3 regions of the Paenibacillus sp. FSL R5-0470 genome follow, and region 2 is predicted to be linked to each of the others. Evidence: predicted binding sites of a transcription regulator. Region 2 holds the regulator's gene; each other region holds the start of a gene.
The links. The regulator Rex, encoded in region 2, represses fermentation and respiration genes when NADH is low (regulators of the CRP and FNR family bind a similar motif). The targets are predictions, from matches to a motif close to TTGTGAAATATTTCACAA.

Region 1 (11,141 bases), 2.6 Mb from region 2:
TCCTGATGGGATTGGCATTGTGCTGGCATCGAGAAGAAAAGGTGACCCTATAGCTGAACGAGTTACGGGGTATGAACTACTTCTTGAGCTGCTCGCACAAGGGAATAAGCTGGGCTGGAGCTTTTATTTCTTAGGCACGGATGAGCATACCAGCTGTAAAGCGGTCGAAAAGATTACAGAGCTATATCCGAATGTGAAAATTGCCGGAAGACATAATGGTTTTCTTGCTAAAGAAGAGGAACCGGCCATTGTGGCAGAGATTCAGCACGCACAGCCAGATTTCCTGATTGTCGCGATGGGGGCTCCATACTCTGACAAGTGGGTTTATAAGCATAAACAGGAGCTTTCTCAGGTTAAGGTTGTGTTTGGCGTGGGGGGAAGCTTGGATGTTATAGCGGGAAAAGTGACTCCAGCCCCTGCGATATGGAAGAAATTCAATTTGGAGTGGCTGCATCGACTCTTATTCGCACCTGTGGCCAAAGGACAAAAGTCGCGCTGGCGTAGGCAAGCAGTTCTTCCTAAATTCGTGTATCGAGCTATGATTAGGAAATAAGATACAGCAGTAAATATCGTCTTTCACTATTTCTGCAATTTGTAGAAATAGTGAAAGACTTTTTTTGTTGTCGCTTTACAGGAAATATGCCCTAAGTATTTAAGAGAGAATATTGGCTGGAACAATTCCAATATATTACTGATTGCTTTTTTAAGAATGTTGTAATAAAATCTTATCAAGATAATAAATTATTATCAAAATAGAAAAGACGTAAAACGAAAGGAGTGAGATGCTCACATGTTAGAAGATCGCAGCTGCCTGGAGTCCTATTTTCCAATCGCTTCTTTTATTGCTTCAATTATAGGTTCAAAATGTGAGGTTGTTATTCATGATATAAGCAATCCAGAGCGTTCAATTATTTTTATTGAGAACGGATACATTAGTGGGCGTAAAGTAGGCGATAGTTCAACAGATCTCGTGCTTAAGCTGTTGAAAGATGAGTCCTACCGTGAGCAACCGTTTATTGCTAACTATAAAGCGCGTGGTTCGCAAGGTCAGGTATTTCGCTCCGCTACTTATTATATTAAAAACAGCAGCAGCGAATTGGTCGGTATGATGTGTATTAACATTGATGTCACGCATATGGAGGTTGCAGCTGAGTGGATACAAAACATTTTGCAAGGAGGATCAACACTTCCACCAGTACCGTTAATACCACAACAAGAGGTTGTAGAGAAGCAGACGGAAGAGTATTTACAAGGAAACGTAGATGACCTGCTCCAGCACATGATTGATTCGGTGCTCGGTAAAATTAATGTCCCGGCAGAGCGATTGTCCTCGAAAGAGAAGATTGAACTTGTGAAAGTACTTAACGAGCAGGGCGTGTTTCTACTTAAAGGTGGAGTTTCTCAAGTCGCTAAGACCTTGATGATATCTGAGCCAACAGTTTATCGTTATTTGCAAAAAATTAAGTGAGAATAAACAGAACTCTCAAGAGAGGAAGTGGGCTAGATGTCAATAGAATTTGATAAGGTTGTTAGCCGATATGGGACCAATTGCGCTAAATGGGATGGCATGGCGCAAGTTTTGGGTAGAGAAATGATAGCGCTTTCCGTCGCGGATATGGATCTTCAAGCCCCTCCACAGGTGATTGAGCGAGTAACGGAGATGGCGAAGCATGGCATATATGGATATACCGATCCTTTTCCACCTTATTATGAGGCAGTTCAGGGATGGATTAAAAAAGCTTACGATTGGGAGGTTCCGCAAGAATGGATCGTGTTTTGCCCTCGTATTGTGCAAGCGGTTTCTCTGATCATTCAGAACTTCACTCAACCAGGTGATCAAGTGTTAATCCATACTCCAGCCTATCAGCCGGTTGCTAAATCGGTAGAACTAAATAACCGCGTATTAGTGGAAAGTCCACTTCGTGAAGTGAACGGGCGTTATGAGATAGATTTTGCTGATATGGAGTTGCAGATGCAAGCAGGGGTTAAAATTGTACTGCTCATCTCACCGCATAATCCGGTTGGACGAGTATGGACACGAGCTGAACTAGAACGAATCGTTAGCTTGTGTACAAAGTATGATGCTTATATTGTATCGGATGATATTCATGCCGATTTTATCCATGAAGGCCATGAGCATACGATAATCGGAAAGATATCGACTGAGGCAGAGCAGCGATCCTTTATCTGTACTTCCCCAGGGAAGACCTTCAATCTTGCAAGCCTTGAAATTGCTAACATCGTGATTCCGAATGATCAGCTGCGTGAGAAATTCAGACATTGCTTACAGCAAGCAGGCTGTCATAACCCAACCTTTTTTGCAGTACCTGCATTAGAAGTGGCTTATACGGAATGCGATGAATGGCTGGAAGAATTACGAGGGTATATCACAGCCAATATCGCTTGGGTGAATGCTTATATAACTGAACATATGCCTGAGCTTCGCGTGATCGAATCAGAAGGAACCTATCTGTTATGGGTGGATTGTAGGGCAATTAGCACCAACGAAGCAGAGCTAAAGCAATGGATTGAGTCCGATGCGAAGGTTAGTGTGAGCTTTGGAACAGGTTTTGGGGCATCAGGAGAAGGCTTTATTCGCTTAAATATTGCAACGCCACTGCCCATGTTGCAAGAAGCTTTTCATCGGCTGTACCGAGCCTATCCATTAAAAAATTCATAATAAAAAAACTCTTTATCAATGACCTTGAAAGACCTCGTTAGTAGCCTTTCTCAGATCCGTATCAAGGGGGATAATAATCATGTCCAAATCAGAAACACCAAAAGTCAAGAAACAGCCGACGATGTTCTTAGCGCTATTACCGATTATTACGATGATTGTGCTACTTAGTTTAGGGTATGTGTTGTATGAATTACCACCAGAGCCACTTATTATTACCTCTGCGGTTGTTGCTGGTATTATCGCGATTATTCTTGGTTATAGCTACAACGACATACTAGAATCTATCGCTGGTAAGATCGCGAAGACGATGCCTGCCATTCTTATTCTGATCATGGTTGGTTTTATGATTGGGGCATGGATGGTTGGCGGAACGATCCCGATGATGATTTTTTATGGATTGAAAATCATTAGTCCACAATTCCTGCTTATTACCGCATTTATGGCGACAGCTGCCGTTTCGCTTTGTACGGGCACATCTTGGGGATCAGCGGGAACGATCGGAGTTGCATTTATGGGCGTTGGTGCGGGTATGGATGCGAACCTAGCGGCAGTGGCTGGTGCTGTTGTTGCAGGTGCTTATTTTGGCGATAAATTGTCACCGCTTTCAGACACAACAAATATTGCTGCGTTAGCAACAGGTGTCAATCTATATGAACATATTGGACATTTACTGTATACCACACTTCCATCCTTTATCGTTGCAAGCGTTGTCTTTATTATCACAGGCCTAAACACAGATGCCGCGGGTGCTGTTATTCCGGAAAAGGTTGGAACGATCATGGGATCATTGGATACCATTTACGACTTTAATCTGCTGCTCTTAGTACCTGTATTAATCATCTTGTATGGTTCGATTACGAAGAAACCGACAATACCGGTCATGCTGATCTCTTCTATGTTCGCTATGGCCAACGCACTTATATTTCAGGGCTTTACGTTGAATGATGTTGTTTCTTCTGTTGTTAATGGATTCAATATTTCTATGGTTCAAGTAGCTGGATTTGATTCTGCCAACGTTATTGAAGATGTACCCCGTCTCCTAAATCGTGGCGGAATGAACTCCATGATGGGTACACTTCTCATTTGCTTCTGTGCGATCACGTTCGCTGGAACCATATCTCTGACGAAGTCCTTGGAATTGATTGTTAATAAGCTTTTGAAGTTCGTCCATTCCACAGGTTCAATGATCGTAGCAACAATTGTTACAGGTCTTACGATGATCGGAGTTACAAGTAATGGTCAGGTATCCATCTTAATGCCAGGTGAAATGCTGCGTGAAGCATATATCCGTCGGGGCTTGCATCCGAAGAACTTGGGACGTACCATCGAGGATTCAGCGGCGATTACCGAGCCTATTCTGCCTTGGACAGCTGCAGGTGCTTATATGGCGGGTACGCTGGGTGTTGCAACGCTAGATTATTTACCTTGGGCTGTTCTCTGTTGGACAGGAATAATCTTTGCGACGATATGGGGCTTCACGGGATTCGGTATCGCAAAGTTAACGCCAGAGCAACAGGCAGAAATGCTAAAGGAATATGACGGTAACACTAATGAACAAGCTGGATAAAGGAGTCTTTTAAAATGACAAATATGCATAAAGAAACTGTAATAACAACGGATGCACCAGGTGCAATTGGACCCTACTCTCAAGCTGTAAAGCTTGGGAATGTCCTATATACTTCAGGACAACTCGGACTAGACCCGGTTAAGGGGACTTTTCCTGCTACGGTTGAGGAACAGACGGAACGGTCGTTGCTGAATGTCAAAGCCATACTGGAAGCGGCGGGTACAAGCATGGATCAGGTAATAAAGACGACCGTTTTCCTAAAGGATATGAATGATTTTCTTAAGGTGAATGAGATTTATGGAAGGTTTTTTGCTCAGCCATACCCTGCTCGCAGCGCTGTTGAAGTAGCACGTCTGCCTAAGGATGGGCTCGTAGAAATTGAAGTTATTGCTTATATACCATAAGTGATCCAGTAACGCTCAAATTACGGGTTGCTTAGAATTTCAGATAGTTAAGCCTGCACACCCTGTATGGAAAAAGGATTAGAAAATAAGGCAGATGGCCGCCCTGGAAAGGGTGGCTTTTTTTGAGTAGTAAGCAGCGGAAATATTGAAAGTAAGAATTTTTATGAAAATTTAAATGAAAATATTCATGGAAATGTAACAGTAACCATAACTAATTACATAAAAAACTTCCCAAAACAGCATCTTTGCGTTATTATAAATGTGAAAACATTCACAAAGGGGCGTTATAAAGATGAAGAAGACAACAAGTACTGCTCTCATTCTCATTCTCTCTGTCATGCTCGTAATCGCAGGCTGCGGTAACAGTAATAGCAACAGCGCAGGTAATAGTAATGGCAACGAGAACAAAAGTAAGGTAAATGAGACGGCCAAAAATGATAAAGCTGAAGCCGTATCAGGTGCATCAGAAGCTAGTTACACACCACTGGATCAATTAAAAGATAATTATGATATCGTTATTGTTGGTGCTGGTGGTGCAGGAATGTCTGCTGCACTGGAAGCTAAGGCCAAAGGCTTGAACCCTGTTATTTTAGAAAAAATGCCGGTTGCAGGTGGGAATACAAGTAAATCCTCCTCAGGAATGAACGCTTCCCAAACGAAATTTCAAAAAGAGCAAAGCATTGAAGATAGCAATGATAAGTTTTATGAAGAGACACTAAAGGGCGGCCATGACACGAACGATAAAGAGATGCTTCGTTTCTTCGTTGACAATTCCGCAAGTGCAATCGATTGGTTGGATTCGATCGGAATCAAGCTGAACAATATTACAATCACAGGCGGTATGAGTGAAAAACGCACCCACCGTCCAGAAGACGGCTCTGCGGTAGGCCAATACCTTGTCAAAGGATTGGTTAGAAACGTACAAGAAAAAGAAATTCCACTGTTTGTGAACGCGGATGTTAAAGAAATTACTCAAAAAGACGGTAAGGCTAACGGCGTCAAAGTACTCTTTAACCAAGCTGATGAAAAAACCATTACAGCGAAGGCAGTTGTTGTAACAACAGGTGGTTTTGGATCCAACATGGATATGATATCAAAAGTTAGACCTGATCTGGAAGGATACGTAACGACTAACCAAATCGGCAGTACCGGCGACGGAATCAAGATGATTGAGGCACTTGGCGGAACGACCGTTGATATGGATCAAATCCAGGTTCACCCAACAGTTCAACAAGAAAAATCTTATCTGATCGGGGAAGCTGTACGCGGCGAAGGTTCTATCCTCGTAAATAGCGAAGGCACACGGTTCGTAAACGAATTGACTACACGTGATAAAGTTACCGAAGCGATCAATGCACTTCCTGAAAAAGCGGCTACGCTTGTCTTTGATTCCGGTGTCAAATCACGCGTGAAAGCAATTGAACAATATGACAAAATGGGCTTCGTGATCCAAGCGGATACCATCGAAGCATTGGCGAAAGAAATCGGTGTTCCAGCCGATAAGCTAAAAGCGACACTTGATACTTGGAACAGCGCGGTAAAGAACAAGAACGATGCTGAATTCGGCAGAACAACAGGGATGGACAACGATTTGTCCGCGGGTCCTTACTACGCTATTAAGATCGCCCCAGGGATTCATTACACCATGGGCGGCGTGAAGATCAATACGAACACAGAAGTATTAAATAAAGACGGCGCTGCTATTCCTGGCCTGTATGCGGCTGGTGAAGTTACAGGTGGATTGCACGGTCAAAACCGGATTGGTGGTAACTCTGTAGCTGAAATCATTATTTTCGGCCGTCAAGCAGGGATTAAATCTGCTGAGTTTGTACAAGCACAATAAGATTTAACTGCTATTCTGGTTAAAACAAAAGAACCGCTTGGGCTAATTGAAGCCCGGGCGGTTCTTTGTTTAATCTCTCGTTTAAAGTGAGTGGAGTGACCTCTATTCAAAAAGCTATTTCTCGCTTTTAGCTTGTTCTTCTCGCATCCACTGTGACAGCTGGCGTTTGAGTTTAAGGAATTCCGGGGAATCCGTAATCTCATCGCGGCGTGGCCGTGGAAATGGCACATCAACAGTATGTAGGATGGAGCCGGGGCGACCCGAGAATACATAAATACGATTCGAGAGCAGCAACGCTTCTTCGATGTTATGGGTAATGAATAGCACGGAGCGGCGATTCTCCTCCCACAGCTCCAGCAGCCAGCGCTGCATTTCACTGCGAGTTAGTGCATCCAATGCGCTGAAAGGTTCATCGAGCAGCATCAACTCCTGCGGAGCCAGCAATGCTCTGAGAAAAGCAGCACGCTGCTGCATCCCACCAGACAGCATATGCGGATAAGCCTGTTCGAATCCATTCAAGCCAACCTTGGCGAGCCACTGGCGCGCTTCTTCACGAGCTCCATCCTGCAGAGCGCCTTTAATTTCCCCGGCTAGAAGTACATTATCTTCAATCGTTCGCCAAGGAAAAAGCGCAGGCTGCTGCGGCATATAACTGATTTCACCACGTTGACCCGTAACGGCTCTGCCGTTCATGCGGATCGTTCCTGCATCGGGCTTCACTAGTCCGCCGATCATATGGAATAAGGTGCTTTTTCCGCAGCCGGAAGGACCGACGATCGAAACGAACTCTTGCTGTTCTACCTTAAGAGAAACGTTGTTCAGCACGTTCGTCTCGCGGCGACGATGGGTGAAGGACTTGGAGATGCCGCTTACTTCAAGAGCAGGTGGTGCAGTATGAGCTTCAGGAGAGCTTATGATTTCAGTTGTTCTTTGCTCTATTTGCGTCGCTTGAGACATACAGGCATCTTCCTTTCTATGAGTTACGGCGCGGTTTCCAGCGAACTAACCATTTTTCGAGCAAGGCGATAATCGCAAAAAGCACAAGACTAAGTAGCACAATAATAACAATAGCGACAAACATCCGATCCGTACGGTAAGCCGATTTTTGCAGCAGCATATAATAGCCAATCCCTTTATCCGCGCCAATCCACTCAGCGACCACGGCTCCCATAACCGCATAAGTAGCAGATATTTTCACACCGGAAAATAGTGCCGGGATAGAAGACGGAAGCTCCAGCTTGGTGAAGATTTGCCACTTGCTTGCGCCAGCCATTTTCATATAATTCATCATGACCTGATCACTTTGAGACAAGCCGCCCATTGCAGCGACAGCTACCGGGAAGAAGCATACCAGTGTAATCAGCACGATTTTGGGCAAAAGACCGAAGCCAAACCAGATGATAAGCAGTGGTCCGAGTGCGATAGAGGGAACATTTTGACTCAGAATAATGAGTGGATAAAAAGCCCGTCTAGCCCAAGGTAAAAGATGCAAAAGTAGAGCGACGATCAAGCCTACACCTGTACCAATAGGAAAACCGATTAATGTGAGTCGGAGCGTAGCCATCGTATGAGCCCAGAGACCTGAGGCATTACTGGTGGATTCGCGAGCAATATCAGCAGGACTCGGCAGAATCCAGGATTCGATATGGAATAGAGAAACAGATAACTGCCATACGGTTAAAAAGAAGACGACCGCCACAAGGGGCGGCCATATTAGCTTCCAGGTCGATCTCACGGCCGATATTTCTCCGTCAATTTATCCATGCTGATTCCGTTAGGGTTATGAGCGATTTTGATTTGGGAGATCACGCTTGGACTACCTGCTTCGATCAGTGCCTCCTGCATTTGACGTACAACCTCCAGGAGCTCGCTCAGTTCACCTTCCATAGTAGTTTCCAGTGGATTTACCTGATGTTTAACACCGGACTTCTGAATAACTTCAATCGCTTTATCTACGTATGGGATGGAGTCCTCATTGTTTGGAGTCTTAGGAATTACTTGAATGCTTAATAATGTGTTAGCCACAATAATCAATCCTCTCAAATTGTATAGGTAAGTTCAAAAAGCCAACTTTGATAACGAAGTGTTTTCAGGAAGCAGATTCGACGTCGAATCTTGAACGAACTTGGGAAGTCCGGTACTCACGTAGCACATCACTACGCTCCGTTCCTCCTTCCTCAAGTAACGTCCAACCTTCTTGGTTCTGAAAGCTGACTTTTTGAACTCTCATTGAAATAGGTAAGTTCAAAAGGCCAACTTTGATAACGAAGTGTTTCATTTATTATTGTTATTTACTCCGCCGGTAAAAAATCATTCGTGAATGCACTAGCTGCATCCAGCGGTTTGTCCAGCAGCTTCAAATCATACATCCAGTCGCCGTAATTCTGCCAGACCTCGGTTTTTTGCTCTCCCCAGCGTGGGGCGTCGTCCTTATATTTCGGGCTAAGCCATTTTTGGCTAGCTAGGACAAGCTCGGCATCAAGGTCAGGCACAGCCTTGGATAATGTAGAGGCAGCCTCTTCTGGATGATCAATCGCATATTGATAACCCTTCGATGTGGCTTTCAGGAAAGCCTTCACCAAATCTGGATTCTCAGAAATCTGCTTCTCACTCGTGGTCAGCACAGGGGTGTAATAATCGAGCTGAGGCGCATAATCCTTCAAGTAGAGCATATCCAGAGGCTCACCACGCAGTTCGGCTTCAATACCGGTCCAAGCGTAGAAGATCCAAGCGAAATCAATGTCACGTTTGACTGCAGTAAAATAGTCAGCTTCACCAATACTGATTAGCTTCACCTTTTTCACATCGCCACCAACAGGGTCCATGATCGCCTTCATGGCTGCTTCCTCAGCGGGAGAGCCCCAACCTCCGTAAGTTTTACCCTCAAAATCTTTTGGTGATTTAATATTGCGATCCACTGGAGCGGCGAATCCCGAAGTATTATGCTGAATAATGGCTGCAATCGAGACAAGGGGAACGCCTTGTAGACGAGCTAGAGTCAATCCTTCCTGAGCGCTGATTCCAAAAGCAGCTTCGCCAGAGGTAACCATCGTATCAGAACCCGCTGCGCCAGGTTGAACGATTTCTACATCCAGACCTTCTTCCGCGTAATAACCAAGATCCTTGGCTACGTATAGACCGGTGTGGTTCGTATTCGGTGTCCAATCCAGTGCAACCTTAACTTTGGTAAGCTCTTTTGGAACATTTGATCCGGTCGCTGCATTCGATTCCGCAGCATCTTTGTTTCCGGCTGTATTCCCATTGTTGCTGCCGCATCCGGCAATCGCAAGAATGAGCATACAGGTGAGGCTAAGCATAAGTACTTTTTTGACTTGCATGTCTTCTTCTCTCCTTTAAGGTTGCCAGATCCCGTCATCCAACATGAACCATAAAGTGTAGTATGTACATTTCTTCTACATCTTTTGTGATCTACACAAAAAAAGCGCCCCGAGTGATCGGGACGCTGGCTTGGCGCAAGGTTAGTAAAGGTCACAGGGACCAAAACCAATTGGCGATTCCTACGCTGGCATTATCCAGATCAGGTATAAGGGTCAGTATCTTGTGGGATACAATCTCAGCCGGCCAATTCCAGCACCCCTGGTTCTATGAAGTTAACGGGTATTTCTCGCTTAAACGCTAATCGTCTTTATAAGGACGCTGAAGGCGTTTATGCTTGCATACGGTGTATTATAGACGGCTGTTCTCGGAATGTCTAGTAGCACGCTCCTAAATTTTTCAAATCTCTCCGTCCGTTTTCATTAATCCAGATCTTTATGTTTCTTGCGATGACGCCGCTTAAGCTCAGTAACCAGAGCACCTAGCGTAAGGACAACACTGATCATTATCCCGCTCATAATCACGAAAAGAGCAAGAAACTCAAAGGGGGAATAGCTAACCATCTTACTCCATTGAATCTTTCCATCCAGATCGTCAATGACTTGATTCATGCCATAAATCCCACTTACCACCGTAAATACAGTGAGGATCATCAGCAGATTATCCCGGCGCTTCGACTGGAACTTATCTTGATACTGAAACAGGTCAGTCAAGGTTTCTTTTACTTCCTCGAACAGAGCGTCGTTCCCGTATACTTTACGCAGCTGAAGAAAAATCTCCCGTCCTTGCGACTGTGAAATCAGCTCCAAGAAATAGAACTTTGCCGAGAATTTATTAATCGAGTAGATTAAATTATCGATCTCATCATAATCGTGGTTTATGCGTAGTCGGGAATGCATATTTGCCAGCTTTAGCAGAACGATTTTGTGGAAAATATTGAGTAGAAATCCGTAATAATATTGCCCGTACATCTGGTTGGCGAGGCTAACGGCGATCTTTGGTTCAGCTCGGGTTAGACAGCAAAAGGTCTGCTCATTCATCATATAATACGAGTCTGGGCCCCATCGATTATAGGAATGCTCATGACAGTAGTTCGCAATATACGCTGGATCGCTGGCACTGGCATAGGGCTTCCCGTTCAGATCAATTCCATCAAGCTGAGAGGCGCGATAGCGTATATTTATACTAATCTCATCAGAATCCCCTTCACTCTGAAAGCCATAAAAGGCTTGCACCTGCATTCTTTCATCTACGAAAAAGGGAAGGGTCTCGAAATAAGCCCCATTGATATCCGAGTGATCCAGAAAAGGC
Region 2 (11,141 bases):
TTGTACCTTGCCCTATCGTTCGTGAAGGAGATGGACTTGCACTTAGCTCGCGTAACGTATTCTTATCTCCAGAGGAACGTTCTCAAGCACTGGTGTTATCTCGTTCCTTGCGTGAAGCACGTCAGTCCATTGAAGAAGGAAAAGTAACAACCGTTGCTGAAGTGCGGGAATTGTTGACCTCGGTTATTTCCAACTCTCCTTTGGCGGTCATTGATTATGCGGAAATACTGACTTTCCCTAATCTGGAAGGCTTAGAGAACGAAGTTTTATTAACGGATGTAAATGGGGAGATTATTATAGCGCTTGCCGTGAAGTTTGGCAGAACGCGATTAATTGACAATAATGTATTTATTCCAAAGGAGGTTGCCGCTCTTGTTTAGACATATGATGAAATCCAAAATTCACCGCGCGACGGTGACAGAAGCCAATTTGAATTATGTGGGAAGTATTACCATTGATGAGAACTTAATGGAAGCGGCAGATATTCTTGAAAATGAAAAAGTGCAGATCGTGGACAACAATAATGGTTCACGGTTAGAAACCTATGTTATTCCAGGGCCTCGCGGCAGTGGTGTGATCTGCCTAAATGGTGCAGCTGCACGTCTTGTTCAACCGGGAGATACAGTAATTATTATTTCGTATGCGATGCTGTCTTCGGAAGAACTGGAATCGCATAAACCAACGGTGGTATTCGTGGATGAGAACAACAGACCATTGAAGCTGGCTGATCATGAATTGCATGCTACAATCGCTTAATTTATGGACTTACGCCATGTAATGAATGGCAGGGATGAAAGACCCCGTTCTCGCAGAAAATGAAGTCAGGCAAGCTGAACTGATTTCATCTTCAGTAAGGGGGGATAGCCCATGTTTCAACATTTGTTTGCTGAAATGAACAAGGTGCTTCAGGAGATCGTTACAGATTACCCTACAGCGGAGGGTGCCCGCCGGAATGAGCTTTTATGCAATTATAATATGCTGCATCGACTTAGTGATAAAGTGATGGATGAATGGCTGGCCTTTGCAGAGAAGCTAAGTCACTTTCGTGAAAGTGTAGATTTTACGACTGTGGTTGAAGAGGAAGTGCCAGAGCAGGAAGCACCCGAGCTGTGCATGGATACTTTTGTTAGAGGTCAAGGGTATTATAAGCTGCTGATGTATGGGAAATGTATTGAACAGTTTAAGGAAGTTATTGTGCAATATCCGGATAGCTTGGCTGCTCGATTATATTTAGCCATCTCTTACCTGCAGGAAGGGGAGGGGGAAGCTGCTTGGAGTCATCTGAACCATATGCTCGGTTTGATACGGGAAACCAAGCTGAAGGCAATGGTTTATAACGCTTTAGGTTGCATCAGGGCCTCTCAAGAACGGTTCAATGAAGCGCAGGAGCTGTTTGGCCTTTCTTTGCAACTTGACCCGGCACTTCCTGAACCAACCGTTAATTTGGAGGTTTGCCGCCGCCGAGGAGGTAAGCTTCATTTCGGAAATCAGCTTGTTTCATTATTGTAAATTATTACGTTTACGGTTTATTATTCCGCATTTTCATTCAAGCGATGCATCCCCTGAACCAGTGGTGTGCATCGCCTTTTTTCGCAACTTCTGTTATGCTGATTAAGAGTCTCAATTGAAAGGGAATAGAATTATAATGAAATTTGCCGTGCTTGATTTTGAAACAACGGGAACCCAATCCGTGGGTGAAATTATCCAGGTTGGCCTTGCAATTATAGAAGAAGACCGGTCCATCTCCCGGGTATATGGTTCCTACGTCAAGCCCGGAACGCCGATACCTCCTTTTATAACTGGTCTAACGGGGATTACCGACGATGATGTAAAGGATGCACCTGAGCTGGATGAGATGATGATGGAGCTTGTCCCACTCTTGGATGATGTTGTGCTTGTAGGGCATAATGTCGCATTTGACTTCCATTTTTTGCAAAATGCTTTAGACCGATGTGGGTATTTACCATTTCAAGGGCGGATTTTAGATACGATTGATTTTCTGAAAATCTGCTTTCCTTCCCTCACATCCTATCAACTAGGATCAGTTAGTGCACATTTTGGAGTGACGCATGATCGTCCGCATCAGGCAGACAGTGATGCACTCGCAACTGCTCTTGTATTGCTGAAATGTCTGGAGGAGCTCTACGATTTGCCTCTGCTGACGATTCAGAGACTCTGTGAGCTGTTTACGGAAGAGGATAGTGATCTGGGTTGGTATTTTGATGGTCTGCTGCGTGAACGGGAAGCGGAGACGCTTCAGCCCGAAGGTGATCTGACTTTCTATCGTCAATTAGCGCTTGCTGTAGGAGACTGGAATGAATTAGCTCCACCTCGAGACGAGCATGCTGAGAATCCACTACACAATTTATCTTTTACAGATTATATGGATGAAGTAACGAAACGACTTAAAGAAACTTTGCCACAGTATGAAAGCCGAGAAGCTCAGGATATTATGATCAATGAGGTGATGACGGCACTTGCCGAAGACAAGCATCTATTGATCGAAGCAGGGACAGGAACCGGTAAATCCCTTGGTTATTTATTGCCTGCCATATACCAAAGCGTACGAACTAATGAAAAAGTCATGGTCAGCACTCATACTATTAATCTGCAGGATCAATTGCGTGAGCGTGATATTCCTTTGTTAACGCAGGTAGTTCCTTTTCCATTTAAAGCTGCAATTTTTAAGGGCAGAGGGCATTATTTGTGTCTTCGTAAGTTCGAACATAAAATTAATAAAAAAGACTTTATAAGTCCGAGGGAAGATGCGCTTACTGCGGCTCAGATGATCGTTTGGCTGACACAAAGTGAATCAGGAGATGACGAAGAGCTCAATCTAAGTGGACGTGGCGGAGATTTTTGGGAGACGGTGGCAAGCGATACCGATTCTTGTCTGGGTCGCTCGTGTCCTTGGTTCCGTAAGTGTTATTATCATCGGGCTAAGCATGAAGCTGGTATTGCAGACGTGGTCATTACGAACCACTCTAAGCTTTTCGCAGATGTTAAGGCTGGGCATCAACTACTTCCGGCTTATGAACATCTTGTAATAGATGAGGCCCATCATCTGGAGGACGTGGCTGGCAAGCATTTAGGCATGCATATGAAGCATTTCACGGTGGCACATACACTATCGCGTCTTTATAAGGATAGTCGAAATGGCCAACTTCCTACACTTCGCCAAATGCTTCAGTCATCAGGCAGTGAGGAAGCTTCTGAATGGAGCGGAGTGATCGATAGAATCTATCCGGACCTTCTTACCGTAAAAGAAACCTGGGATCTGCTTAGTGATAAACTATTCAGCCTCTTGCCGGAACGCAGCGATGCAGCGGCGGGAGAAGCCGGCCAGTTAGTCATGCGGCTACTTCCTACCCGTAAACCGAAAGATTGGGATGAATTGGTTGCTTTAGAGAATACTATGAATCTGACATTAAGCGAAATTATCCGTAAAGGTGATAAAATGCTTAATGAGATGCGAGATCAAGAAGGTCAATCTTCCTCAGATAGCCTAGTTACCGATATTAGCGGCTTATTTAAGGATTTAGCTTCTATACGTGAGCAAGTACGGTTTTTTATGGGATTAAATGATGAGAATGTAGTATATTGGCTGGAGGCGAATGGAAATTATCGCAGTAAATCGCTACAGCTGTATGCCGTTCCTGTTGATGTTAGTACTCAGCTTAAGGAGCTGTTTTTCGACAAGAAGAAAAGTATCGTACTAACTTCGGCGACACTCTCTGTGGATAAATCTTTCCAGTTTATGATTGATAATCTCGGACTTAATGAAGCTGCGGAAGAGGGGCGTCTGATGACATCACTCCTGCCTTCTCCCTTTAAGTATCGGGAGCAGGCGCTGTTAGTTATTCCGCGGGATTTCCCAAGTGTGAAGGGGAGTGTAGGCGATGCCCGATTTGTCGATACACTCGTACAGTCACTAGCAGAAGCAGCTATTACAACACGTGGGCGGATGCTTGTCCTGTTTACTTCTTACAAGATGCTACGCCAGGTTTACGATCCTCTGAAAGAGGCTCTAGCCTCACAAGAGATCACGGTGTTAGGTCAAGGCGTGGAGGGGGGCAGCCGTAGCAAGCTGATCCGCCGTTTTCAGGACAGTGCAGCTTCTGTACTGTTAGGAACAAGCAGCTTTTGGGAGGGTGTAGATATTCCAGGTGAAGCATTAACATGCTTGGCCATCGTGAGACTCCCATTTCAACCGCCAAACCACCCCCTAGCGGAAGCGAAGTCTGAGTTATTACAAGCCCAGAAAAAGAATCCGTTCATGAAGTTGTCTGTTCCTCAGGCGGTTATTCGCTTCAAGCAAGGATTTGGGAGGCTGGTACGGACAGCGCAAGATCGGGGTATTGTTATTGTGTATGACACAAGGGTGATCGAATCTCACTATGGGAAGTATTTCCTCTATTCGTTGCCTGGCCCGAAAATGGAGCATATGCTTACGGATCAAATGGTTCCTCGTATAGCGGAGTGGTTGGAAGACGGAGGCGTTTCTTGAAAAGAACGTCATCGATCTTATTAATCTCTCTACAAGGAAGGGCGGTATAAGAATACCGCTCTTCCTTGAGACGAGGTGCAGATATTTCGATAGGATTTGAACAGAATATCACTTAAATTAGGAGGTAAATTATGAAATCGGATAAAATATCAGAAGCCGTTGTTCGCAGACTTCCTGTGTACTTGCGTTTCTTGAATGATCTCCAGAAACGTGAAATATTAACCGTTTCCTCACAAGAACTAGGACAAAAACTTGATTTGAATCCTGCTCAAATTCGTAAAGATTTAGCTTATTTTGGAGATTTTGGTAGAAAAGGTATCGGGTATGACGTAACTTATCTTATTGAAAAAATCCGTCATATTCTGAAGCTGGATCAACAATTGAATGTGGCTTTAGTAGGTGCCGGTAACCTTGGACATGCATTATCTAATTACAATGCTTATCTGAAAGATACTATGAAGATTACCGCTATATTTGACTCCTATGCACCTAAGGTAGGGCGGAAAATCAACTCTCTTACCGTTCAACCGATGGAGGAGCTTGGTCAGACGGTTCGTGAGCAAGGTATTCGAATTGGGATCATTACTGTGCCTGATTCAGAAGCGCAGAATGTAGCAGATATTCTCATTGAGTCTGGCATTGAGGCGATTTTGAATTTTGCACCAGTGATTCTAAAAACACCATCGAATATCCGGGTTCATGCTGCCGATTTTACAACGGATTTGCAAAGCCTTGCTTATTATTTGAAAGACGGAAAGGAAGAAACCGGAAATGAAGAGCAGTAAAACGATTATTAAGGGCGGGCGTTTTCTTATTCCGGGAACGGATGAGCCGGTTCTGAATGGATATATGACTATTGAAGATGATTTGATCACTTACATAGGAAAAGAAGAGCCTTTAATGGAAGATGATGTGCAAGTTGTTGATGGCAGTCGTCTGCTGTTTATGCCAGGTCTGGTAAACACACATGGCCATGCGGCAATGTCATTGCTTCGTGGTTATGGAGATGATTTAGCACTTCAGGTGTGGCTTCAAGAGAAGATGTGGCCGATGGAAGCGAAATTCACTGGAGAAGATGTATACTGGGGAACCTCCTTGTCGGTACTGGAAATGCTAAAAGGTGGTACTACAACCTTCTTGGATATGTATGATCATATGGATCGAGTAGCAGAGGTAGTCGAATTATCAGGCATTCGTTCTGTACTGATGAGAGGCGTAATCGGATTATGCCCAGAGGAAGTACAAAATCACAAGCTTGCGGAAGCGATTTCTTTTGCACGAAATTGGCATGGTAAGGCTGATGGTAGAATTACGACGATGATCTCGCCACACGCCCCATATACTTGCCCACCGGACTTCTTTGTTAAGTTTGTTCAAGCGGCACATGATTTGGATTTACCGATGCATACCCATATGTCCGAGACCAAACGCGAAGTGGAGCAGAATGTGGTGGATTACGGACTTCGGCCTGTAGCGCATTTAGAGAAGCTTGGAATGTTCACACGTCCGTCTATTGTTGCACATGGCGTTCATTTGAATGATGAAGAGATCGAGATACTGGCTCGTCATGATGTAGGCGTGTCTCATAACCCAGGAAGTAATCTGAAACTGGCTAGTGGAGTGGCTCGGGTTACGGATCTTCTAAAGGCTGGTGTGAAGGTATCACTGGGTACAGATGGTGCGGCAAGCAATAATAACCTGGATATGTTTGAAGAGATGCGTCTTGCAGCCCTCATCCATAAAGGTGTAAGTGGTGATCCGACGGCTGTTCCAGCTCCGGAAGCGCTGCGTATAGCTACAGAGTATGGCGCAAAGTCTATCTTTTTAAATGATGTGGGTAGACTCGCTGTTGGCATGAAAGCGGACTTTATCGCGATTGATATAGACCAGCCGCATTTGCTACCACACACAGATCTGTTGTCTCATGCTGTATACTCTGCCAGTGCCAAGGATGTTGAACATGTATGGGTGAATGGTAAACAGGTTGTAAAACATGGAGAATGTGTAACGCTAGATGAGGAAGCAATCCGTCGTAAGGCGCAAGAATCATTTGATGGACTGCTTAAACGGTAGTCTAAGATCATAACGAATAACTGAAAGGCTGTGACTTTCTGCGATTGCAAAGTTACAGCCTTTTGTGTTTCTGATAATTAGATCATTGAATTGGATATGAAACTTTGGATAAACACACAGGTGTGTTATATAATCAAAAAAGATATATTACTAGAAAGGGAGCTGTACCTTGAAGAAAAGGAAAAAATGGATCCTCCTGGGGTCAGTTCTGATTCTGCTCCTTCTGTTTGGACTTATCCAGTTCTATGCTTATATTATGAAAGATCAATGGAACGAGCGAGATATCGCTAAGGATGTCGCTAAAACCAGTGCTGGTCTGACAGAGGTAACCAAAGCGCAGAAATCCGTGTGGGATGAAAATGCGGTGTACTGGGTCTTAACAGGGAAGAATGAAGCCGGGACCGAGTTGATGGTTTGGGTACGTTTTACTGTAGACGGGAAGTTTGCTGAAGGAACCGACGCAGTATATGCTGAAGAACTAAGTAAAGGGACCTCTGAAGCGAAAATGCGTAGCCTTATAAAAGCCGATCTTCCGGACATCAGCATTGAGCGGTTGTTGCCAGGAGTATATAACGGGGAGTATGCTTGGCAGCTTTTTTATAAACAAAGCGGTCGATATTATTATCAATTTTATCGGTTCTCAGATGGGGCTCGAATGGGTGAAGGTTACAGTTTACCTAGCCGCTAAATTAAACAAAAGCATTATAGGAGAAACAAGCGGACCATTTATGGTTCGCTTGTTTTTTAAAATGACATATTATTTGATATACTATAAGTACACGAATTGTGATATACTATAAGAGTAGTTTTTATGTATTGGTATTTAAAGATTCATACGAAAAAAGGTCTGTTAGTTAAGAGTAACAGCCCTTTTTTTGTCGAATTAAATCAATAAATTTAATAAAATGGAAAGAATTAAAAAATAAAATTTTAAATATCTTCACACTTTTTTTCAATATAGTATATACACCTGTGATATACTACTGTTTGTAATTAGAACAGTGTTAGTAGAACGTCAGGCTCTGATGAGCTCTTAGCAGCTATGACTTTGGATCATTCTGTTTACATTTTTTCATCTTTGAGAGGAGGACGTTTCTTGAAATTACGTCTTGTACCTGTACTGATAACGTCTCTACTGTCGGCTATGCTATTATTCGGAGGATTCTTTTTATATCGTCAGTTTGCTTTACAGGAACCGCTCCAAAAGATTGTAACCGGATTTGAGGGAGTAAATACTTCACATATTAGTATTAACCGCGATGAGGTCACTTTGAAACTTGATTTGCAGCCGGGCACGAATTTACGTGATCTAGTATCGTATGTATCCAAAGAAGGAAAATCAGTGATTGAAGGACGTAAACTTAAACTCGATGTGGAGCAAAATTCAAGTGAACTATTGGATGATTACTGGGATAAAGCGATGTTCTCTGTAGCTGAAGCCATGGAGAGCCGTAAATATACGATTATACCTACAGAACTTGATAGATTGAAACAGCAAAATACGGAATTTAAAGATGTGATAGCATCTACTGATATCGACGACAACAATGTGTACGTAAGCTTGAGTAATGGAAAAGAAAGCAAATTTATTATTCTGCCGCGAAAACCTGCGACCTTGGGGGTATGGAATAATGCCTAAGTACCTTAAAGAAATTTTACTCGGATTTATTCCTGTGCTGTTTATTTTCATGGCTTTTTTAGGTATTAATATATTCCCGATTGTTATAGCAGCTGGAATGCTTACTGCATTACTTATAATTGCTCATTTGCGTGGCGGGCTTACGGTGAACGCTGGTGCGGGGAAGAAACGCCAGAAGGAAGGGCCTTCAAAGCTCACTTTTGAAGAAATTGGTGGGCAAGACAATGCGAAGCAAGAGCTTCGTGAGGCACTCGATTTTTTGATCCGGCACGAGGAGATTAGTAAATTTGGGATTCGTCCTTTGAAAGGGATTCTGCTCACTGGCCCTCCAGGAACAGGTAAGACCCTTATGGCCAGAGCAGCAGCGCATTATACAAACTCCGTATTCGTAGCTGCATCAGGTAGTGAATTTGTAGAAATGTATGTTGGTGTCGGGGCTGGTCGGATCCGCGATTTGTTCAAGGATGCTCGTAACCGTGCTGTTAAGGAGAACAAACAAAGTGCCATTATTTTTATTGATGAAATTGACGTAATTGGCGGTAAGCGCGAAGGCGGTCAGCAACGTGAATATGATCAGACCTTAAATCAGCTATTGACCGAGATGGATGGTATTTATAATAACGAAACTCCGCGTATTTTGCTGGTAGCTGCAACAAACCGGAAAGAAATGCTTGATTCAGCATTGTTACGTCCTGGACGCTTCGACCGTCATATTCAAGTGGACATGCCTGACAAAAAGGGCCGCAAATCGATTCTCGAATTGCATGCGAAGAATAAGCCTCTTCATACAGAGGTGAGTCTCGACAAAATCGCTGAAGAAGCCTATGGCTTTTCCGGTGCTCAGCTTGAAAGTGTCATGAATGAGGCTGCGATTTATATGATGCGTGAGGACTTGACGAAAGTTGAGCAGCGGCATCTGTCGATGGCGATTGACAAGGTAATGATGGGTGAAAAAACGGATAGAGAAACAAATCATGAAGAGAAAAAGAGAGTCGCCATTCATGAATTGGGACATGCCATTATGGCAGAGCTCCTTCGTCCCGGAAGCGTTAGTCAGGTTACGCTGACTCCGCGTGGGCAAGCCCTTGGTTATGTGCGACATAATCCTCAGCAAGAGCAGTATTTGTACACCAAAGATTATCTCGAAGATCAGATTATGATTGCACTTGGTGGAGCAGCTGCTGAAGAAATGTATTATGGTGGACGAAGCACAGGTTCACGCGGTGATTTCGATCAGGCGCTGAATATTGTGGAAACGATGATGAAGTCAGGTTTAACTTCGCTGGGTATCGCTAAGCTGGAAATGGTTACCACTGAAGAGCTTATGAAGGAAAATAGTAAGATATTGGATGAGCTGATGACGCGCACTCGTGAGCACCTTGAAAAGCAACGAAATGTATTTGATTACTCTCTTGACATTTTAATGAAGGAAGAAGTACTCTCTGGAGAGCAATTTCGATGTCAATTTCGTGACAGCGTCCTTTTACCAGCATAAATATTTATGCTGGTTATTTTTTTTTACTTTTCAGGCATGCTAAGATATCATTATATGTCGGGCTTTATAAATTTTTGCGACAGACAAGGTACAATACAAAAGTATAGATACCTGAAAGGATGGAGACTTTTTTATGAATTTCAAAAAAATAGGTGTCATCGGCGGTGGCACAATGGGACAAGGTATTGCTGAAATGTTAGCAGCCAAAGGCCTGGATGTATTACTAGTGGAGAAAACCGCGGAGAAACTGGACTACTCTTACGAAATGATCGAGACAAGTCTAGATAAGCAACTGGAGAAATGGGCGATCACTCAAGCTGAGAAGAAGCTGATTCTTAGCCGCATTCAAAAAGTGACACATTTCGCGGAGCTCAGCTCTTGTGACATGGTTATCGAAACCATTGTTGAGGATTTGGAAGAAAAGAAAAAGATTTTGAATCAATTGGATCAAGTATGCCCGAACCACATTATTCTTGCCAGCAATACATCAACACTTAGCTTGACTGAACTTGCAAGTTCTACGATGTATCCGGAACGCGTGATCGGAATGCATTTCATATATCCTGTAGCTAAAGTGGATCTTGTAGAAATCGTACGTGGTCTGAAAACTTCAGATGCTACTTTTGAAGATACAAAATCCTTTGTTGATGAGATTGTTGAGAAAAAAGGTGTAATGATTTATGAATCCCCAGGATTTGTAACATCACGCCTCATTTGCTTGTTTATCAATGAAGCTATGCATGTGCTACAAGAAGGCGTTGCCTCCGCACAGGATATTGACGATGCTATGCGTATTGGTTATCAATTCCAATATGGACCGCTTGAAATGGCTGACAGATTTGGCCTGGATTCGGTACTTGCGGCACTCGAAAATATGTTCCGTGAATACGGAGAGCTGAAATACCGTCCTTCTACAATTCTTAAGAAGATGGTACGTGCAGGACAACTGGGTATGAAATCAGGAGAAGGCTTCTTCAAGTACGACAAGGATGGTGACCGTGTATGAATATTTTAGTTATTAACTCAGGTAGTTCTTCTTTGAAATATCAGCTGTATAACATGACCGATGAATCGGTTTTGGCTAAGGGTTTGGTTGAACGTATTGGGATGGATTCCTCCATTCTGAATCATAAACCTACTGGCAAAGCGGAAGTGACAGAAGTAAGCGAAATTCTGGAACATAATACTGCGATCCGCAAAGTCCTTGCTTGTCTTACAGACAAAGAGCATGGTGTAATTGAATCTATTAAAGAAATTGATGCTGTAGGTCACCGCGTAGTGCATGGTGGAGAGTTCTTCAAATCCTCCGCACTTGTGGATGCTGACGCAAAAACGAAAATTCGTCAATTGTTTGACCTTGCACCACTGCATAACCCAGCAGCAATGATGGGGATTACGGCTTCTGAAGTAAATATGCCAGGTGTACC
Region 3 (11,141 bases), 2.1 Mb from region 2:
CAAACAAATCAATAGCTAATTCTACATGTTCTTTACATACTACATACATTCAACCAAGCATCCCTTTCTGTGCCGCTACGGCCTAATACTCCTTCTATTGTTCTACCATACTTCCCACGAAAATGGAACTCCTATCTATCCATTCCAGCGATCTGTTCATCCCTTGTCTATATTCTTGCCCTTCACCAAAAAAAGATTCCTCCCACCCCGAAAGGCAAAAGGAATCTCATCACTTATCTCTCTCTATTTTCTATAAATATTATTTCAAACTCTCCATCCTACCCTAGAAACTCCACCGGACGATCCAGCTCATATAATCTGCGATAACGTGGTTCTTTTTTCATCAGCTCCGCATGGGTTCCACGCATTTCTACCGAGCCATTTTCCATAAAAATCACTTCATCCATCTGCTCCGCACCGACCAAATGATGCGTTACCCAAATTAGTGACTTACCCTTCATGGCTTCGAACATTGTCTTCAAAAGATCACGTTCCGTCCGCGGGTCCAACCCTACAGTCGGTTCGTCGAGTATGACAACAGGGGTATTTTGCAGCAAAATACGAGCTAACGCTATCCGCTGACGCTCTCCACCAGAGAATCGTTGCCCTGCTTCACGGACAAAGGTATCATATCCATCTGGCAACGAGGAGATCAACGTATCCATTTTGGCTAAGGCGCCAGCTTCTTTAATGGCTTGTTCGGAAGCCTTCGGATCACCCATACGAATATTGTTAGCTACCGTAGTATCGAATAAATGTGGACTCTGATTAAGCACCGCTATAATAGAAGGAATATGCTCGCCATAGGCATCTGCAGCGATTCCATTAATCATAACCGAGCCCTCAGAAGGTTCAATAACACCTTGAATAGCCTTTAATAACGTCGATTTACCCGCACCACTTCGGCCGATGATCGCAATCTTTTTACCTTGTGGAATATCGAGGCTGAGATCGCGAACCGACCAGTTAGCCTCTGAACCATAGTGGTAACCTACATTTTCGAGCTTGATGTGAGCACTCTTCATGGCCTGAGGTAGAGCATCGACTACAGTTGCTTTTTCAGAGACGATGTTCTGCTCAGTTCCATTTACACCAGACAATCGCTCTAAGGAGTTACGGTACTGCGGGATTTTCTCCACCGCTTCAGACACTGGCAGAAAGGCATCTGCTACAGGAAAAACAACCAATACGAACGCCGCAATCAATGTACCCGCAATAGCACCATCTGCAAACTCTCCAGCGGCCCAATATAGCATAGAAAGCACACCAATCCCAATTACCGCTTGCCCAATGAACGTACGAATACGTGCCCAGCTGCGCAGCGCTGCATCGGTTTTGGCTACTTTTCTCTCATCTGCTTCATAAGTGTCTACGAACTGGCTTTGTCGTCCACTAATGACCCAGTCACCCATACCAAGTACGGCGTCAGTCAGCTTTTGATAGAGACGATTACGCTCTACTTTCACTTCACGTTGGCGTTTCTGTGTGAACAATAGAGATAAGAACGGCAACACCACTACTAACACCAATATATACAGAGCCATCAATAGCGCAAAGGCGATATCAAAAGTACCCAGTGCAATCACAGCTGCTCCATAAATCAGCAAAGCAATAATGCTTGGAAACACGGTGCGCAGATATACATTTTGCAAATATTCAATGTCATCTGCAAGCATCCCGAGAATATCCCCAGTGCGGAAGCGTGACGACAGGAACAAAGCCTGTGGCTCCAAAATATTGTACAGACGCACACGCATCTTAGATAGAATTCGCAAAATCGTGTCATGCCCAACTAAACGTTCTACATAATGAATGACAGCCCTACTCGTTCCGAACGTACGCACACCTACAATCGGTACATAAATCATTAGAATATTTTCGACGGGTGTAGACGCTTTTGAGATCAGAAATCCTGAAGTATACATTAATGATGAGGCTGTAAAAATCGTCAACGCCCCAAGCACGATAATAAGCACAAAACGCCAAAAATACGACGATACATACGGAGCAAACCATCCTTCACGTTTCAATGGATTCCCTCCAATTGCGACCCAATCAACTCATAATACGCACCCTTGCGGGCAAGCAATTCCTGATGGGTACCGATTTCTGCCACTTTTCCTTGTTTCATTACTACAATAATGTCCATATCAAGCATCCAGTGCAGGCGATGTGTAGCCAGAAAGACCAGCTTTCCTTCAAAAAGAGGCACCATCGTCTCCTTAAGCTCATATTCCGTCTCAATATCCAGATGTGCCGTCGGCTCATCCAATAACATAATCGGACGACTGCTGAGTAAAGCTCGAGCCAGCGCAACCCGCTGCTCCTGCCCGCCACTGAACGAACGACCTCCGCCGCCGATCATCTCATCCAAGCCATTCGGAAGGGTTGCCGCCAGCTCTGATAATCCAGTAGCTTTCACAGCTGCAGCCACAGCTTCCATAGAAGCTTCAGGGTAATAGAAGCGAATATTATCAGCCAATGTACCACTAAAAATATAAGGGCGCTGCGGGATATACGAGGTCTGCTTTCGCCAAGCCTCATCCGTTAATGCGCTAACCGTTGTACCGTTTACTGTGATACTTCCTGAAGTAGGGTGTAAGAAACCACCCAAGATATCGACTAGTGTAGATTTACCGGCCCCACTCTCTCCGATAATCCCAATTTTGCTTGCTCCTTTAAATTGTAGGTTCACCGCTTCCAGCGAAGAAAGACCAGCTTCCTCGTATTTCACACTGACATCATTTAATGTAAGTACGCTATTTTTATGCCAAGTGAATATCTCTTCTGGTGTTTTCGATGCTGATCTCAATGCTTGGTCACCATTAGAACCTACTACTTCAGCTTTCACTTCATCCTGATCTATAATGCTTTTCATTGCCTCAGCGGCTTCCTTACCATCGAGAGTAGCATGGAAATCGGAACCTACCAATCGTACAGGCAAAAAATATTCCGGTGCCAAGATCAGAATGGTTAAGCCCGTAACCAGTGTCATCTGATCGTTGACCAGACGCAGGCCGAGACTTACCGCGACGGAAGCAACGGATAACATCGTAAAGAAGTCCAGCGCGAACGAAGACAAAAAGGCTACTCGCAGTGTACGCATCGTCGCCGAGCGATACCGATCGCTGACGGTAGCAATACTCGTGCTATGACTACGACTGCGGCCCAGAAATTTCAGCGTTTCTAGCCCACGGAGGGAGTCTACGAAATGATTAGATAAGGTACGATAAGATTTCAGCTGACGGTCCATCTGCTTGCGAGCCGTCATCCCGATCAAGATCATAAAAACAATAATAATCGGCATAGTGATCGTTAGAATTATCCCACTCGCGGTATCCATCTTGTAGATATAAATAAGCACCAAAATCGGTGTAATTGACATCCCTACCATTCTAGGGATAATCGCTTCTAAATATGTGCGGAACTTTGTTACGCCTTCCAGCACAAGTGTGACAAGATCCCCGGTTCCACGCCCGCCCACCATTCTGGGTCCAAGCTGGAAGAGCTTATCCATCATTTCCCTCCGCATATTGCTGCCCGTTGCTTCCGCAAAGCGGTAAGAGATACGGCTCATCAGCATGGCGCAAGCATGGCGCACTAGAAATGCAAGAAGGAACAATAGCGAAGTAGCCCATTGTTCCTTCAGAGGTTCTCCTGCAAATAGCGCAGAGATGACTTCTGCCAGCCATTTGGCCAGCAGAAGTATGGACATGCTTTGCACCAGGGTAAGGAGGCCAACGATCAGAAATACCGGCTTAACTCCTTTATACCCAAGCAAATTTTTATCCATTAGTATTCAAGATGCTCCTTCTCGTGAACGCGTTTATGAAAGACAAAGTAACTCCAAATTTGATATCCCAATACGAATGGAAGGATGGTCAGCGCCACAATCGTCATTACCTTTAAAGAGTAATGTCCCGAAGCCGCATTGGTAATTGTCAAATTGAAGGCTTGATCGATTGAACTAATCATAACACGTGGGAACAATCCTACAAAGATGGAAGTTACGGACAATGCTATTACCGCTCCTGTCATACCAAAAGCATAGCCATCCTTCTTCTTCGTCATGAAATAACCCGATAATATGAACGCGATAATTCCCAGCGCTACTATAATCATAAGAACTAAACCACGTTGTTCGAAAATATCAGTCATATAATAAGTCATTACCACGAAAGCGAGCAATAGAGCCCCAAGTGGCAAAAGCAATCTTTGCGCCATTTTTCGAGCGCGAGCCTGTAGATCACCCACTGTACGCAACGTTGTGAACATGAGACCATGTACCAAACAAAGAAGGACAACAGTCACACCAGCTACTACGGTATACACATTTACGATATCTGTAAAACCTGCGTACATTTGCATATCCCCATCAATCGGCAAACCTTTGATGAAGCTGGCGAACACCACAGCAAGGAGGAACGGTGGGAGGAAGCTGCCGAAAAAGATACAAACATCCCAAGTTTTTTTCCAAGCTACGGAATCCCGTTTACCTCTAAATTCAAAAGCAACACCACGTGCAATCAAAGCTAATAAAGCAAAGACAAAGGGAATGTAAAATCCGCTAAACAACGTTGCATACCACTCAGGGAAAGCCGCAAACATTGCACCCGCAGCAGTAATTAACCATACCTCGTTTCCATCCCAGAAGGGTCCGATCGAGTTAATCAATATTCGGCGCTCTGTATCATTCTTAGCGAGAATTTGTGTTTCCATCCCTACGCCGAAATCGAAACCCTCCAGGAAGAAGAACCCTATAAACAGAACTGCAATGAGCACAAACCACAATTCATTAAGAGACATCATTGGGCGCCCTCCTCGTTATATGGATCATGCGAATCCCCGTGATCGTTATCCATCGCATAAGGACCTTTTTTAATCACTTTCATAAACAAACCAATAAGAACTAATCCGAGAATGGCGTAAATCGCTGTAAAAGAAATAACAGAGAATAGAACCTGACCACTCGTAATATTAGGCGACACACTGTCTTCCGTTGTCATCAGTCCGAATACCGTCCATGGCTGACGCCCGAATTCGGTCATGACCCAACCCGCTGTATTCGCGATTGGAGGAAGCAATAGTCCCCATAACATAAACCGCATAAACCAAGTGTTTGGACGGTCCATCTTTTTGCGCCACATTAAATACATTGCGTACATACCCAGTACAATCATCAATGTTCCTGCTAGAACCATGATCCGGAAACTCCAGAATGTCGTACGTACTGGCGGGATATAGTCACCGGGGCCATAGGTTTGCTCATACTCAGCTTGCAGCTCAAGCATACCTTTAACTTCACCGGAAAATTTACTGTATGAAAGGAAGCTTAGCATATACGGAATTTGAAATTCTCCAGAACTTTCCTGCTTGTCAGGATCAATGTTAGCCCATACGGTCCAAGGCGCTGGGTCACCACTCTTACCCCACAGTCCTTCAGAAGCCGCCATCTTCATAGGTTGAGTTTCAACCAAATACTGTGCTTGCGCATGGCCTGCCACGGCTACACCAATAGAAGAAATGATACCTACGATTGCTGCAATTTGAAAAGATTTCTTAAAGAAAGATACATCTTGTTTCTTCAATATCTTATACGCACTAATACCCGTTACGAGGAAGGCGCCTGTTGCATACGCAGCAAGAACCGTGTGCGGGAATTCAACCAGCAATTGTCCGTTCGTAATGAGCGCGAAGAAATCATTCATTTCTGCCCGTCCATTATTTATCGCAAAGCCCACAGGATGCTGCATAAAGGAGTTCGCTGCTAGAATCCAGAAAGCGGATAACATCGTACCGAATGCTACCAGCCAGATGGATAACAAGTGCACTCTTTTGGACACTTTGTCCCAGCCGAATATCCAGATCCCAATAAAAGTAGACTCCAGAAAAAAGGCTGCCAATGCTTCAACTGCAAGCGGAGCCCCGAAGACATCACCCACAAAACGTGAATAATCAGACCAGTTCATCCCGAACTGAAATTCCTGCAAAATACCTGTAACTACCCCTACTGCAAAGTTGATGAGAAACAGCTTTCCCCAGAACTGTGCCATTCTTTTGTACTCTTCATTGCCTTTTCTAACGTACATGGTCTCCATGATCGCAATCAAGAGCGCTAGTCCGATTGATACCGGTACAAAGAAATAGTGGAATATTGTCGTCGACGCAAATTGTATACGCGACAGCATTACTGTATCCATATTTTTCCCTTCCTTCTCCCCTTTTCGTTAATTATATTGTGTCAAAAATTTAGACGTCATTTTGTGATAAATGTCACACAAAGGGGTGCTTTTAACGGTGAAATTCAAATGATTTGTGACAAAAATCACAATTTACCTTAAAAAAAGCAAAAAAAATAAGACGGTTTGACCGTCTTGAAGTTGTTCACTGTTCTATAACAAGCTTGACTCATAAAGGCATTGGTTAGGTAATGGAAATACCCTTCTTCAGCGATTTGAGATCGCCATTCGAATTAAGCAATTGTGGTAGCATCTTCGTGCTGCGAACCATTGGAGAGTCACATAGACGGCAAGAAGGCGCATGTTCAAATGCGAAATTATCCCTCATCCATCCGTTGCATCCATCATTGGTACACGCCCAAATCGCGGTATTTTCTTCCGGTATTTCTTCCAAAGGTTTCTTCCGGTAGTTCATTGCCGTTCCTCCCATCCTGTAAGTCAATAGTGACTAACTAGATATAAAAAGACCGTCCCAACTTTCACAAGCTGGGACGGTTTCTTCTATTATTACAGTTTTACAACGTTTTCGGCTTGTGGTCCACGGTTGCCTTGAACAACGTTGAATTCAACGCGTTGGCCTTCGTCCAAAGTTTTGAAGCCGTCGCCAGTGATTGCGCTGAAGTGAACGAATACGTCGCTTCCGCCTTCAACTTCGATAAATCCGAATCCTTTTTCTGCGTTGAACCATTTAACTGTACCTGTTTGCATGTGTGTTACCTCCACAAATTTAAATTAATATGTTCTTTTTATCTTCAAACAAAGAAAAAATTCACACATTGAAAAAGGTTGTATTACCGAATATAACAGCCCTTTTCAATGCGAAAATTAGGGACTAAATGTATGATTGATATCATATTACCACACCTGATTAGCAAAGGCAAGCTGGCATCCGTATATATCCGTTTCTACCCTAATAAGTATTACCTTCCAATGTAAGGGTTGCCAGTCAGCCCAAAATTGATTAAATGAGCTTATAATTGCCATATTTATCAAAACTTTAGAAGAAATAGATCCCCGATAGCGATACAGAGTATCGCTATTTCAGGAAGCTCTACCTTCTCAACCGAAGGGGTAGTCCGCTCTACTTGTCATTACTGCTATATCATTATATGCCGACTTCCAGCATATTATTCCTCTGGTTTTTCAAGAAGTTTTACTGTAGTCTGATTGACTTTCCCATTTCGATAATAGGTAATCTTCAGATCCTCACCAATCTTCGTCTGATTATATAAATACTTGCGAAGGGAAAGCGTGGATGTAATAGGTTCATCATTAAATTTCGTAATTACATCATTGAACTGTATTCCCGCTTCTTGTGCAGGTCCAACAGCATCCAGAACGACAACCCCATCCTTAACATTGTTCGGTAGGTTCAATTCCTTGCGTTGGTCCTCTGCGAGAGGAATGTAAGGATTGTTTAAATCTACCGAATATACGCCTAAGTAGGAACGGGCAATTCGCCCTTTCTCAGCCAGTTCATTAGCGGTATCTATCACATGGTTAGCTGGAATAGCAAAACCCAGCCCTTCTACACCTGCATCGGAGATTTTCATCGTGTTAATACCGATGACTTTACCATCCAGATCTACAAGCGCCCCGCCGCTATTGCCTTCATTAATTGCTGCATCGGTCTGAATGACCTCTTGCTCCCAATCATATACGCCGTCCTGATTCAAGGATACGGGAACCTTCCGTTCAGTATAGCTGACAATACCTGAAGTCAATGTGTCACCAAGTCCCAACGGGTTTCCGATGGCAATGACCGTTTCACCTAAACGAAGCTTCGAGGAATCCCCGAGCTCTGCGATTGTATTGATACCCTTGGCATCAATAGAAAGCACCGCAATGTCACTCACTTTATCCGTTCCAACGAGTGTAGCTTTACGTGTCTCGCCATCTACTGTTACGACCTCAAGATTGCTAGAGTCTTCGATGACATGGTTATTAGTAATGATAAATGCTTTATTATCTACCTTTTTATAAATCACTCCAGAGCCTAATGCTGACTCATCCAGAATGTTCAATTCTTTATTATCTTCTTTATGATTGATAATACTTACTACTGCAGGACGAACCGTAGCAGCGGCTTGAATGATACGGTCAAACGGATCTCTGCTTGGGGCAACCTCCCCAGTTGTTACTACCGACTTCGGGGCAGTTTCGTGACTCATTTGTCCAGTAAGCATACTGAATAAAAACACTGCCACCACAGCACTGATTAAGGAGCAGACGGCGGATATTTGCCAAGTGGATAAGCCCTTGCGCGATCTTCGCACAGAATGCTTGCGGTTAGCAAATGATCCCTTTGATGCTTCATCCCCTCTGGACCGTGATACTTTAGTTGAATAGAAATCGTCATCAAACAATCCCACCGAAAATCTCCCCCTTCTATTGCCAACCGTTCACAGTATCTAAAACCTGAACCTCTAGCAATCACGTTCCAAGCATATACCTCTGCATCCTTTAGACTCCAACAATCACTAAAAAGTTTCACTTTATCCATTAACCACACAATAGTTTCAGTTAATCGAAAGAATTTTAGAATCTTTCAATATATCTTCTCTACTAGGAATATTTTGTAACTTAAAAGACTACACTAATAGAAAGGTTCCATAAATTTAGAGTTTGCTTATCACGTCTATAATTGTATCACAGGCAACCCTCAATTCGTGATTTTCCTGAGGTAAAAAGCCTGCGAATTTTTTACAACTCCAGTTCTGTTTTTACTACATAAGGAGGTATAATTATGAATTCTTTTTCCACAAGTATGGATCTGGTGGAGTTTATCGGTAAGCTTGGCGATTTGAAGGATGAACACTACCATATGACCCTTGCCTTCAGTGCTATGATCGAATTGATGATCGATAAAGGCCTGATCTCCCGCCAAGAATTAGAACGAAAGACTGCTGAGCTTGATCAGCTTATGACAACTGGCTCAACTTATCCCATGGCGTAGGTTGGTCATAATACGTATCGCAAAGCTTAAACTCACTATCTTTAAAGAAACAGCCCCGATCCTCCATTGCGCAACGTACCGACATTTTAGCCAAATCCATCATATTATGATCCCGGCTTAAATGCGCTAAATAGGTACGTTTAGTCCGTCCTGTGAGAATTTCACTTAGTGCTGCTCCGGCTGCTTCATTAGAAAGGTGACCCATGTCGCCAAGTATGCGTCGTTTCGTATTCCACGGATAACGTCCCATCCTCAGCATTTCAATATCATGATTCGCCTCCAGCACCAATACGTCGGCCTCTGAAATTGCATCTCTTACCTTGTCGCTAACATACCCCAGGTCTGTAGCTACACACAGTTTTTCTTTTCCATCATAAAAATTGTAACCCACCGGCTCCGCCGCATCATGAGAAATTGCAAACGATTCTACACGCAGACTACCAAAATCCCTATGCTGTCCCGACTCCATAATGATTCGGTTATAGTCGGGTATTTTTCCAATGCCTTTTTCGATGGCTCCCCAGGTATTGGTGTTCGCATAAATCGGAAGATCGTATTTACGGGCCATTGCCCCGAGTCCTTTAATATGATCGGAATGCTCGTGTGTGACTAGAATCCCGTCTATATCATTACCCGTTAGCTCGCGCATGGCCAACAGCTCATCGATCCGCTTGGCACTTAGTCCCGCGTCAATCATAAGTGTTGTCTCCCCGTTCCGAACCACCGTTACATTTCCGGTAGAACCACTGGACAGTACTGTAAATGAAATCCCCATTTTCCTTACTCCTTCTAATCTGTTGTCTTCGGACTAATGATATCCGCACTTATAGCATCCACATAATAGGCATTGCCGTTCTCCAGCATGAACCGCCACATTGGCGACGCTACCTGACTTTCGGAGTTGAACAACTCACCATAATAACCAAGCTCAATCTCCTTTACTACGGAGTCTGCCGGAAAATATTTTTCAATCAAACTGCTAAGCGCTTGCGATGCCGGCAGTACCTTCTGTTCCTTATCGCTACTGCTTGCCCCTATCTCAATCTTAGGTGAGCGGAAAGCTACAATCTTCTGATCACTATTAATCAACTCTAACCTAACTCGGAATAGCGACCACTGATTCTGAACTAGCGGGTGAAGCACGAACTTCCCAACTTCACTTTCTTGAGAATCAAAACGATAATTTGCGATATCCGGTATTTGACTCTCAAGCGCCTTGCTAAGGTCAGTGAAGGAAGAATAGATCAGCTTGCTGTCTATAGGAACATCTAATTTAATGGGTGGTTCATTCTGCTCTTCAGCAGAATATCGATAAGTTATATTAGGAAGCTGCGGGGTAGAAGCCGGAATGGGACACAACACACGAATCCCTTTCTGCTCCATGACCGCCTGGGTTTCTTCGGACAGGGAAGTGAAATCGAGATTGGCACTAACCTGATCGCGCAAATCAATCCACAGCTGATAACATAGCAGCAGATTTAGACCTAAAAAGGCGCAAATTAGTACATTTTTGGCTCTTCCCCAATCCATACCCTTACCTCCTAAATGTTATATGAACAACTTGTACATTAATTTAATGTAAGAACGCTGCCGTCAATAAGCGTAACCTTCCAGACTGGAAGTAGTTGCAGCTTCTCTTCTTTCACTACAGGTACATACGCAGGCGTTAAATCCTTCACTGCCGAAGTTTTGCTAACCGCAGACAATTGATTCTCTAGCTCCACGCCTCCAGATAGCTCTACGATTTTCTTCTCTGCCTTACTCTCATCAATATAGATTAACGAGCGTTCATAAGAGGATACGGTGCCTTGCTGCAATTCCAGATTAATTACACCATACTGCAGCTGCGAGTTACTCATGATCGGATAGGAGCCATATGGATAGGAACCATAATATTGTTGAAAAGAGACCTTTCTCTCCTGTCTCCCCTCCTCGGTGGCTTCAAG

Region 1: a site for Rex is predicted at 4,911-4,928, ahead of MKY99_RS02085 (flavocytochrome c). Genes of this name have one in related genera too.
Region 3: a site for Rex is predicted at 6,314-6,331, ahead of MKY99_RS30155 (cytochrome ubiquinol oxidase subunit I). Genes of this name have one in related genera too.

Annotation. Positions count from the first base shown of each region.
Region 1 covers NZ_CP150238.1:466,027-477,167, forward strand. Annotated here, with positions in the region: gene MKY99_RS02060 (WecB/TagA/CpsF family glycosyltransferase) at 1-553, shown strand, start outside; gene MKY99_RS02065 (PAS domain-containing protein) at 791-1,468, shown strand; gene MKY99_RS02070 (MalY/PatB family protein) at 1,505-2,680, shown strand; gene nhaC (Na+/H+ antiporter NhaC) at 2,760-4,247, shown strand; gene MKY99_RS02080 (RidA family protein) at 4,271-4,651, shown strand; gene MKY99_RS02085 (flavocytochrome c) at 4,944-6,494, shown strand; gene MKY99_RS02090 (ABC transporter ATP-binding protein) at 6,609-7,451, opposite strand; gene MKY99_RS02095 (ABC transporter permease) at 7,468-8,229, opposite strand; gene MKY99_RS02100 (MTH1187 family thiamine-binding protein) at 8,226-8,519, opposite strand; gene MKY99_RS02105 (hypothetical protein) at 8,584-8,724, opposite strand; gene MKY99_RS02110 (ABC transporter substrate-binding protein) at 8,786-9,832, opposite strand; TPP riboswitch at 9,993-10,103, opposite strand; gene MKY99_RS02115 (hypothetical protein) at 10,253-11,141, opposite strand, start outside.
Region 2 covers NZ_CP150238.1:4,704,719-4,715,859, reverse strand. Annotated here, with positions in the region: gene panC (pantoate--beta-alanine ligase) at 1-380, shown strand, start outside; gene panD (aspartate 1-decarboxylase) at 373-756, shown strand; gene MKY99_RS20835 (hypothetical protein) at 868-1,509, shown strand; gene dinG (ATP-dependent DNA helicase DinG) at 1,646-4,507, shown strand; gene MKY99_RS20825 (redox-sensing transcriptional repressor Rex) at 4,639-5,292, shown strand; gene MKY99_RS20820 (amidohydrolase) at 5,279-6,580, shown strand; gene MKY99_RS20815 (DUF5590 domain-containing protein) at 6,750-7,268, shown strand; gene MKY99_RS20810 (hypothetical protein) at 7,677-8,219, shown strand; gene MKY99_RS20805 (AAA family ATPase) at 8,212-9,714, shown strand; gene MKY99_RS20800 (3-hydroxyacyl-CoA dehydrogenase NAD-binding domain-containing protein) at 9,848-10,720, shown strand; gene MKY99_RS20795 (acetate kinase) at 10,717-11,141, shown strand, end outside.
Region 3 covers NZ_CP150238.1:6,797,849-6,808,989, forward strand. Annotated here, with positions in the region: gene MKY99_RS30135 (CxxH/CxxC protein) at 1-49, opposite strand, end outside; gene cydC (thiol reductant ABC exporter subunit CydC) at 279-2,030, opposite strand; gene cydD (thiol reductant ABC exporter subunit CydD) at 2,027-3,793, opposite strand; gene cydB (cytochrome d ubiquinol oxidase subunit II) at 3,793-4,809, opposite strand; gene MKY99_RS30155 (cytochrome ubiquinol oxidase subunit I) at 4,806-6,200, opposite strand; gene MKY99_RS30160 (cold-shock protein) at 6,424-6,654, opposite strand; gene MKY99_RS30165 (cold-shock protein) at 6,747-6,947, opposite strand; gene MKY99_RS30170 (trypsin-like peptidase domain-containing protein) at 7,367-8,611, opposite strand; gene MKY99_RS30175 (hypothetical protein) at 8,986-9,195, shown strand; gene MKY99_RS30180 (MBL fold metallo-hydrolase) at 9,161-9,970, opposite strand; gene yycI (two-component system regulatory protein YycI) at 9,985-10,725, opposite strand; gene yycH (two-component system activity regulator YycH) at 10,764-11,141, opposite strand, start outside.